DNA from 2 places in the Paraburkholderia sp. J67 genome. Region 2 is predicted to be linked to the other one. Evidence: predicted binding sites of a transcription regulator. Region 2 holds the regulator's gene; the other holds the start of a gene.
The links. Region 2 encodes LexA, which represses DNA repair genes until DNA is damaged. Its sites were predicted from a motif close to ACTGTATNNNNATACAGT; they were not measured.
Positions count from the first base shown of each region.

Region 1: U5782_RS07475 (VRR-NUC domain-containing protein) is a predicted target of LexA. The motif match lies at 1,840-1,857, and genes of this name have one in related genera.

Region 1 is NZ_CAJMZK010000003.1:122,156-126,866, reverse strand. Features, by position in the region: gene U5782_RS07485 (DUF3443 domain-containing protein) at 1-1,086, shown strand, start outside; gene U5782_RS07480 (hypothetical protein) at 1,099-1,713, opposite strand; gene U5782_RS07475 (VRR-NUC domain-containing protein) at 1,865-3,625, shown strand; gene U5782_RS07470 (ATP-dependent DNA helicase) at 3,622-4,711, shown strand, end outside.
Region 2 is NZ_CAJMZK010000017.1:82,529-87,239, reverse strand. Features, by position in the region: gene U5782_RS26355 (universal stress protein) at 1-164, shown strand, start outside; gene U5782_RS26350 (DUF2939 domain-containing protein) at 242-943, opposite strand; gene U5782_RS26345 (hypothetical protein) at 1,081-1,452, opposite strand; gene lexA (transcriptional repressor LexA) at 1,509-2,159, opposite strand; gene U5782_RS26335 (sulfate ABC transporter substrate-binding protein) at 2,460-3,503, shown strand; gene cysT (sulfate ABC transporter permease subunit CysT) at 3,679-4,572, shown strand; gene cysW (sulfate ABC transporter permease subunit CysW) at 4,569-4,711, shown strand, end outside.

The sequences.
Region 1 (4,711 bases), on a different contig from region 2:
TCCACCACGCCGAACGTCCTGTCGATCGCGGTGGCCTCGACGCCCACCTCGACGCGCAACATGCTGATGGCGAGCGTGACGGTCTGCGTGCCTGGAACGAGCACCTGCGCGACGGTGGACAACGTCCAGGTCGACACCGGCTCGCAGGGGCTGCGCCTGCTCGCCTCGGCCTTGCCGGCTGGCTTCGCGCTGCCCGTCGTGACGGCCGGCAGCGGCACCGACCCGGCCGGCTCATGCGCGGCCTTCGGCTCCGGCTACACGTGGGGGGCGGTGCGCAGCGCCGACGTGAAGCTCGCAGGCGAAGTGGCCGCCGCACTGCCGATCCAGCTGATCGCCGACCCGTCGGTGCCGACCATACCGAGCGTCTGCAAGGGCTTTGGCCTCGCGATGATCAATAGCACCGCACTGCGCTCGAACGGCATCCTCGGCGTGGGGCCGTTCGGCGCCGACTGCGGCGCGTCCTGCGTGAATCAGCCCAATAGTTCGTGGTACTACGCATGCCCTTCAGGCAACTGCACGCCGAGCGCACAGCCGCTCGCGCAGCAGGTGAGCAATCCGGTCGCGGCATTCGCCACCGACAACAACGGCGTCGTCATCGATCTGCCCGCGATTTCGAGCACCGGCTCGAGCACCGTGAGCGGCTCGCTGATCTTCGGCATCGGCTCGCAGGCGAACAACACGCTCGGCGGCGCGACGGTGCTGCGCGGCAATTCGGTGACGGGTTTTGTCTCGACCACGACCTCGGACGGCACGGTCTATTCGCAGAGCTACATCGACAGCGGCTCGAACGGCTTCTTCTTCGCGAATACAACGCTCACGCGCTGCGGCGTGTGGTTCTGCCCGAGTTCGCCGCAGAGCCTCGGCGCGACGCTCAAGGGCGTCGACGGCGTCACGGCCGCCGCCTCGCTCTCGGTCGCAAGCGCGACGACGTTGTTTGCGACCGGCAACTGGGCGTTCAACAACCTCGCGGGCTATAACGGCAGTGCGTTCGGCTGGGGACTGCCGTTCTTCTTCGGGCGGCGCGTGTACACCGCGATCGAGGCGCAGACGACGCCGGCGGGCGCCGGCCCGTTCTACGCGTTTTGAGGCGCGCGAGGCTTATTCTGCCGCGGCTTCCGAGGCCGGCGTGGTCTTGGCAAGCGCCGCGGGCGAGAGCCAGCGGAACGCCGTGAGCGCGCCGTTGCGGTCATAGAGACATTCGGCGGCGGCTTGTGGCGGCGGCGACTTGTGCAGGCCAAGCTTGGCGACGAGTATCTCGATCGGCGTGGTGGGCTTGGGTTCATCGACCTTGCTAGCGGGGGCCACTGACGGCGCGCTCGCAGCCGTTGCGCCCGAGGCTGCCGCAGCATGCTGCGTCGCACCCACGCCGGAAGCCGCCGAAGCAGCGGATGCAACAGAGGCGGACGATGCTGCGGTGGCCCCGGTGGGTGCCGCGCCAGGCGCCGGCATACCACCAACGGCAGCCGCTTCCGAAGCGCTCAGCACACGGGAGGCGGGCAGCATGCCACGCTCGAGATGCCCTTCGATGACGACACGTTTGCCTCGATACGCCGCCGCCGTATGCGTGACGGAGAATTCGCCCAGCGACGCATTGGCGAGCCGGGTGCGCATCTCCTGTTCGCAGGCGCTGGGGTTCTGGTACTGCGCAACGCAGCCCGCGAGCAGGGTGGCGCCGGCCGCGAGGCCGACGAGACAGGCATTCCGTTTCTTCATCGCTCTTGTCGCTGTTGTCGCGCATGGTGCGCGGTTCGGTTTTCAGGCTGCGGCAATTGTAGCTTACGGCTCGCCAGATTCCCGCGCGCGCCGGACAGCCCCGCGCGCGAGCCTGCTATCATCGCCGCTGTATATCCGTACAGTGCCGCGCGTGCTCCCCGACTCTCCCGATCCGTTCTACTACCTCGCAAACTTCGAGCGCGCGCTCGGCTGGCTCGACGCGCGTTGCGCCGACCTGTTCGACGCTGCCGAGCGGCGTTTCGCGTCCGGCTTCGGCGACCTGCCGCGCGCCTCGCGCGCGCTGTTCGTACGCATGCTGATGCGCAAGGGCCCGCACTTTCGTGCGAGCAAGCTCGACTATGCCGAGATCGGTTGCCCGCGCGCGGCGGCTGTAGCGCTGATCGAGGCAGGATGGCTGGACGCCGCGCCGGTGCTCGCGCTCGACGCACTGGCAGCGCTTGTCACCAAGGCCGAACTGCAAACGCTCGCCACGCGACTCGTGAACGAGGCCAATGCCGATGGCGCTTCAGCCCCACTGGATGCGCTGCGCGCCCTCCCGCTTCGCACCGCCACGCGCGCGGCGACGCTCGACGCGCTGCACGCCGCCGCGCCCGAGGCGCGCGACTGGGAAGCCTGGTTCCCGGCATCGCCGGACACGGTTTTCGAATTCGCCGCTGCCCCGCTGTGCGAGCGGCTGCGGCTGATGTTCTTCGGTAACCTGCGCCAGGACTGGAGCGAGTTCGTACTGGCCGATCTCGGCGTCTACCGTTACGAGCCGGTGCCGCTCGACGGCGCCTCGCGCGCATTCCAGCAGCGCGCGGATATCGACGCGTATCTGGCGCTGCGCGACTGCCGCGAAGCCTTCGATCTCGCGCCGCCCGCCTTGAGCGCCGAGGACCTCGCCAACGCGCTCGACACGCTCGACGCGTTAGCGCCGCAAACGCACCACAACGCATGGCTGCGCGCGCGCCACGACCGCGTGCGCCACGCAGTGGGCCAGTCGGCCGAGCGGTTGGGCGAAGCAGCGCTCGCGCTGCGTGCGTACCTCGACTGCGGGCATCCTGAATCGCGCTACCGGCGTGTGCGCGTGCTGGAGCAACTCGGCCGCCGCGACGACGCGCGCGCCCTCGCCCAGGCCATCGCCGCCGCACCCGAAAGCGAAGAAGAAGCGCAGCGCGCGACGCGCACGCTCGGCCGTCTCGATCGCCGGCGCGCCACGGCATCTTCCGCGGACAGCGCGCCCACTCACGCGCTCATCGAACTCACGCTGCCTGCCGCTCACGCGCATCTGCGCGTGGAGGAAGCTGCGCGCCGCGCCCTCGAAAGCGCCGCCGCCCCGGTCTTCTACGTCGAGAACACGCTGATCACGGGCCTCTTCGGCCTGCTCTGCTGGCCCGCGTTGTTCGCCGCGCTGCCGGGCGCGTTCTTCCACCCCTTCCAGCGCGGCCCCGCCGATCTGCACGCGAGCGACTTCGTCGCCCGCCGCGCCGACCTGTTCGCCGCGTGTCTGGCCGAACTCGAAGCGGGCACCTGGCGCGCCACCATCGAGCAGCGATTCGCCGACAAATACGGCACGCAGTCGCCCTTCGTCGCCTGGCCCGCGCTCGACGCCGCCCTGCTCGCGCTGGCGCTCGACTGCTTTCCTGCCGCGCATCTGCGCCTGTGGTTCGAGCGCCTCTTGCGCGAGCCCGCCGCGAACCGCTCGGGCTTGCCCGATCTGGTGCGCTTCTGGCCACACGAGCAGCGCTACGAGCTCATCGAGGTCAAGGGTCCCGGCGACCGCCTGCAGGACAACCAACGCCGCTGGCTCGCCTACTGCGCCGCGCACGGCATGCCCGTGACGGTGCTGCAAGCGCGCTGGGCCGTCGAGGCCGGCGACGAAACTATCCAACACGCGGCCCCGACGTCATGAGCTATACCGTCGCGGTTCGAACGCTCTGCGAATTCACCGCCAAACGCGGCGATCTCGATCTGCGCTTCACGCCCTCGCCCGACGCAAGCGAGGGTCGCGCGGGCCACGCCGCCATCGCCGCACGCCGCCCCGCTGGCTACGAAACCGAGATCGCCTTGAGCGGCACTTTCGGCACCCTGACCGTGCGCGGGCGCGCCGACGGCTACGATCCTGCGCGCCGCCGCCTCGAAGAATTCAAGACTTATCGCGGCGATCTCGATGCGATGCGCGAAAACCAGCGCGCGCTGCATTGGGCGCAACTGCGGGTCTACGGCGCGCTGATGTGCGAAAAGCTCAGCCTCGCCCCGCTCGATACGCTCGAACTCGCGCTCGTGTACTACGAGATCGGCTCGGGCCGCGAAACGGCGCTGGTCGAGCAGCCGAGCGCGCAGCAACTGCGTGCCGACTTCGAAGCGCAATGCACGCGCTTCGTCGCCTGGGCCGACCAGGAGAGCGCGCACCGAGCAGCACGCGACGCGGCGCTCGCCACGCTGCGCATGCCGCATCCCACCTTTCGCCAGGGTCAGCGCGATCTCGCCGAAGCCGTCTGGCGCGCCGCGACGCAAGGCCGCTGCCTGCTCGCCCAGGCGCCCACCGGCATCGGCAAGACCATCGGCACACTGTTCCCGCAGTTGAAGGCGTGCGCGCGCGGCAGCATCGACAAAGTACTGTTTCTGAGCGCGAAAAGCCCGGGGCGTCAGCTGGCGCTCGATGCGCTCGACACACTCGTCGAAGCCCATGCGCAGGATAACGAACGATTGCCGCTGCGCGTGCTTGAGCTCGTCGCGCGCGACAAGGCCTGCGAGCATCCGGAACTCGCGTGCCACGGGCAGTCGTGTCCGCTCGCGCGCGGCTTCTATGATCGCCTGCCCGCGGCCCGCGAGGCCGCGCTCATGCACGTCACGCTCAACCGCGAGACGCTGCGCGAAGTCGCGCGCGAGCACGCGGTCTGTCCGTACTACCTTGGCCAGGAACTCGCGCGCTGGAGCGATGTGATCGTCGGCGACTACAACTATTACTTCGACGTCAGCGCGATGCTGTTCATGC
Region 2 (4,711 bases):
AGTTGCATGTGGATCTTGTCGTGGTGGGGCATCGCTGTCGCACCGGGCTCTCGCGCTGGTGGATGGGCGCGGGCAACACGCCGCTGCTCGATCGCGTGTCGTGCAGCATTCTGGTGGCGTGTTCTTCGGCGGCCGAGGAGAAGCAGCAGCAGGCGGCCGCGTAGCGGCGCGCTTTTCGCGACTGACATGCGCCGGGCCGCAATGGCCTGGCGCGCTATCGTTCCGTGCGTTTCATGCTGGTTTAATTCGGCGCACTCGCGCCATCGCCCGTCTGCGGCTGGTTCAATTCCACCGCAGCAAGTTTCCACGAGAACAGTCCATGCCGCTGCAGGATGGCGGCATAGCGCTCGCTCGTCGCGCTGCGCTGCCAGGTCACGGCAAATTCGTTGAGGCTGCGATAACCGGCCGTCGTCTGCGCGCGCGGTTGCGGGGCTGGCGCGCCGCCATTGCCGGACTCGGGCTGCGGCGTGGTTTGCGGTGCGGTATCGGCAGTCGACGTTGACGCTTGCGTGTCAGGCGCTGGCGGCACGGGGCGCTCGCCGGGCTTGCCGGTGGGCGGCATACCGTTGAGCAGCGCGGCCACGCCTTCAGGCGTTGCATAGGCATCGACGAGCGGGCCGATCAGCGCCGCGCCAATGACTGCGCCCAACATCAGCAGCGGATTGCTGCTGTGCTGCGCCTGAATGCGCTGTTGCAGCATGTCGCCGACCTGCTGCTTGAGACTCACGCGCAACGCCGGGTAATCGACATACTCGTTCAATGCGACCGCATCGCGCGCATCCGCGGCCTGCTTGAGGCGGTTCAGCGCGAGATACGGCGACGCGTAGCCATAACCGAGCGCGGCCACGACGACGACCGCTGCAACGGCGATCGCGACGGGTTTCTTCCAGTTCGAGGGGCGGTGTGCAGAGGGTGAGGCGTTGGGCGTAGTCGTATCGGTCATCGGGGAGGGCGGCCCCGCGCGAGCGGGGCAGGACAAAGGTTCAATCAAGGTGTTGACCGCCTTCGCGCGAAAACGATCCCTCGATATTTCCCGAGCCCGCCCAACGCCACCCGGCTTCCCCGACCCATCTCACCTGCTTACTTCGCCAGCGCCACCGGCATGTCGCCGCTTTGCTCGGCGATGCAGCGATCGATGGCGCGGCACACCGCATCCATCGTGCCGACCATGATGAGCCGCGACGGGCCGTGATAGACGCGCACCGGCGCGCGGCGTGCCGGCTGTTCCGTATTGAGCGTGCTATTGAGCGAGACGCGCGCGAACGCGGGCTGCGCCGAGGGCAGCGGCGGCAGCTCCGGCGTAGGCGCCTCGACTGCGGTGTCCTCGAAGAGCGAGCCATTGAGTGCCGCCGCCGAGGCGCGCGCTTCGCGCACCGCGCACGATGCGATCCCACGCAGATGGCGCAGACGGCCGAATTGACGGAAGGGCAACAGGCGGGCAAGGCGTTCCATGACTCTCTCTCCAGAAGATGCGCGGACCAGGCGCTGACGCGGCGCGGTCGGAATTATCAGAATTCGGTGGGACGGATCAGACCGACTGCGATGCCTTCCAGCGCGAATTCCGCGCTGCCGGCCGCGACGAAAATATTGTCGTAGTCGGGGTTTTCGGCGATCAGCTCGATCCCGTTGGGCTGGCGCTTCAGACGCTTCACGGTGACGTCGTCGCCCAGACGCGCAACGATGATCTGGCCGTCTTTCGCTTCCGCTTTCTTCTGCACGGCGAGCAGGTCGCCGTCGAGGATGCCCGCGTCGCGCATCGACAGGCCGCGCACCTTCAGCAGGTAGTCGGGGCGGCTCGAGAAGAGCGCCGGGTCGCACGCATAGTTCTGCGAAATATGTTCCTGCGCGAGGATCGGGCTGCCCGCCGCGACGCGGCCGACGAGCGGCAGCGACAACTGCATGAGCCCGGGGTGCGGCAAGGTGAACTGATACGGCTGGTCGTCCGGGCCGGGCATCAGACGGATGCCACGCGAGGCGCCCGCAGCCAGTTCGATCACGCCCTTGCGCGCGAGGGCGCGAAGGTGTTCCTCCGCGGAGTTGGCCGAGCTGAAACCGAGTTCGGCGGCAATTTCGGCGCGCGTGGGCGGAAAGCCGGTGCGCTCGATCGCGCGGCGGACCAGATCGAAAACCTGCTGCTGTCGTGCGGTGAGTTTGGTCATGGCGACACTGTATGTTTGAACAGGTGACTGTATTTTTATACAGTACTCGCCGCTTTTCAAGTGTTACTTGAGGTTTGTCATTCCGGTGGCGCTACAGCGGCGTTTTGCGATGACCGAACGGACGAAAACATGCGTCAACAGCTGATTCCTCCGCCCTTACCACTTTTGCGTATTAAAAAATGAGAAAACATCATTTTTAATAATGTAAGCCAATCGCTAGACTGGCCTCCATCGATCGCTGCACACCACAAAACGCGCGACGAAACGCGACTACACGCACGACAACACGGAGAAAGCGGGATGAAACAAGGCACTACGGGGCGCGCATGGCTTAAGACGCTGGCGGCGAAACTGGTTATCGGCGCGGTGCCGCTCTTCGGCATGGCCGTGCTCGCACCGGCTGCCCATGCGGACACGTCGCTGCTCAACGTCTCCTACGATCCGACGCGCGAGCTGTACCAGGACGTCAACGACGCCTTTATCAAGCAGTGGAAGGCCAAGACGGGCGAAACGCTCACCATCAAGCAGTCGCATGGCGGCTCGGGCGCCCAGGCGCGCTCGGTGCTCGACGGACTGCAAGCCGACGTCGTGACGCTGGCGCTCGCCTGGGACATCGACGCGCTCGCCAACAAGGGCATCGTCGCGAAGGACTGGCAAAAGCGCCTTCCGGACAACGCCTCGCCGTACACCTCGACCATCGTGTTCCTCGTGCGCAAGGGCAACCCGAAGCACATCAAGGACTGGGACGATCTGACCAAGCCGGGCGTGTCGATCGTCACGCCGAATCCGAAGACCTCGGGCGGCGCGCGCTGGAACTACCTCGCGGCGTGGGCCTACGCGGAACACCAGCCGGGCGGCAACGACCAGAAGGCCAAGGAGTTCGTCACGAAGCTCTACAAGAACGCCGGCGTGCTCGATTCGGGCGCGCGAGGCGCGACCACGAGCTTCGTGCAGCGCGGTATCGGCGACGTGCTGATCGCCTGGGAAAACGAGGCCTTCCTGTCGCTCAAGGAATTTGGTCCGGAGAAGTTCGAGATCGTGGTGCCGTCGGTGAGCATTCTGGCCGAGCCGCCGGTTGCGGTGGTGGACAAGGTCGTCGACAAGAAGGGCACGCGCAAGGTGGCCGACGCCTATCTGCAGTTCCTCTATAGCGAGGAAGGTCAGGAGATCGCGGCGAAGAACTTCTACCGTCCGCGTTCGGACAAGGTGCCGGCGGCGCTTACGGCGAAGTTCCCGAAGCTCAAGCTCTACACGGTGGACGACACCTTCGGCGGCTGGACCAACGCACAGAAGACGCACTTTGCCGACGGTGGCGTGTTCGATTCGATCTACCAGCCGCAGTAAGCGAAGCAAGCAGCAACGGCAGCAAAAGCAGCAACGACCGGATGCCTGAAGCGTCCGGCGCAACATAAAACAAGGCGCGCCTCACGAGGCGCGCCTTTCGGCGCAGCGCAATTCGTACGATCCGCACGCGATTCGCCCACGATTCGCCCGCGCAACCCATGTGAAGAGATAGAGCATGACGACGTTCCGATTACAGAAGCCAGGCGCCTTGCCCGGGTTCGGCGTGACGCTCGGCATCACGGTGGCGTATCTGAGCCTTGTGGTGCTGATTCCGCTTGCGGCGACCTTCCTCAAGACCGCCACGCTCGACTGGGCGCAGTTCGTGCGCGCCGTGTGGTCGCCGCGCGTGATCGCGTCGTACCGCCTCACGTTCTTCTCCGCGCTCGGCGGGGCGCTGATCAACGCCGTGTTTGGCTTTCTCCTTGCGTGGGTGCTGGTGCGCTACACGTTCCCGTTCAAGCGCGTGATCGACGCGCTCGTCGATCTGCCGTTCGCGCTGCCGACTTCCGTGGCGGGCATTTCGCTCGCCGCCGTCTATGCGGGCAATGGCTGGATCGGCCAGTTCCTGGAGCCGCTCGGCCTGAAGATCGCCTTCACGCCGATCGGCGTGCTGGTGGCGCTCACCTTCATCGGCCTGCCGTTCGTCGTGCGCACGGTGCAGCCCGTGCTCGAAGAGTTCGAGCGCGAGCAGGAAGAAGCGGCTGCGTGCCTGGGCGCGTCGCGCTGGCTGACGTTTCGCCGCGTCGTGCTGCCGGCCGCGCTGCCCGCGCTGCTTACGGGCTTCGCGCTCGCGTTCGCGCGCGCGTTGGGCGAATACGGTTCGGTCATTTTCATCGCCGGCAATGTGCCGATGAAGTCGGAAATCACTTCGCTCCTCATCATCACCAAGCTGGAGCAGTACGACTACGCGGGCGCTACCGCGCTGGCCGTGGTAATGCTGTGCGTGTCGTTCCTCATGCTGCTCTTCATCAACACCTTGCAGTGGTATCTGCAGCGGCGCACGGGCCGCGGCGCGGCAAGCGCAGCGCCTGCTGCTGTTGCAGCGCCGGTCACGGGAGCAGCGCAATGAGCACGATCATCCGCAAGCCGCAAGCTGGCAGGCCCGACCCCGTCACCGAAGCGCCCTGGGTGCGCTGGCTGCTGACCGCCATCGCGCTGGTGTTTCTCGCGCTGTTCCTCGTGGTGCCGCTCGTCGCGGTGTTCTGGCA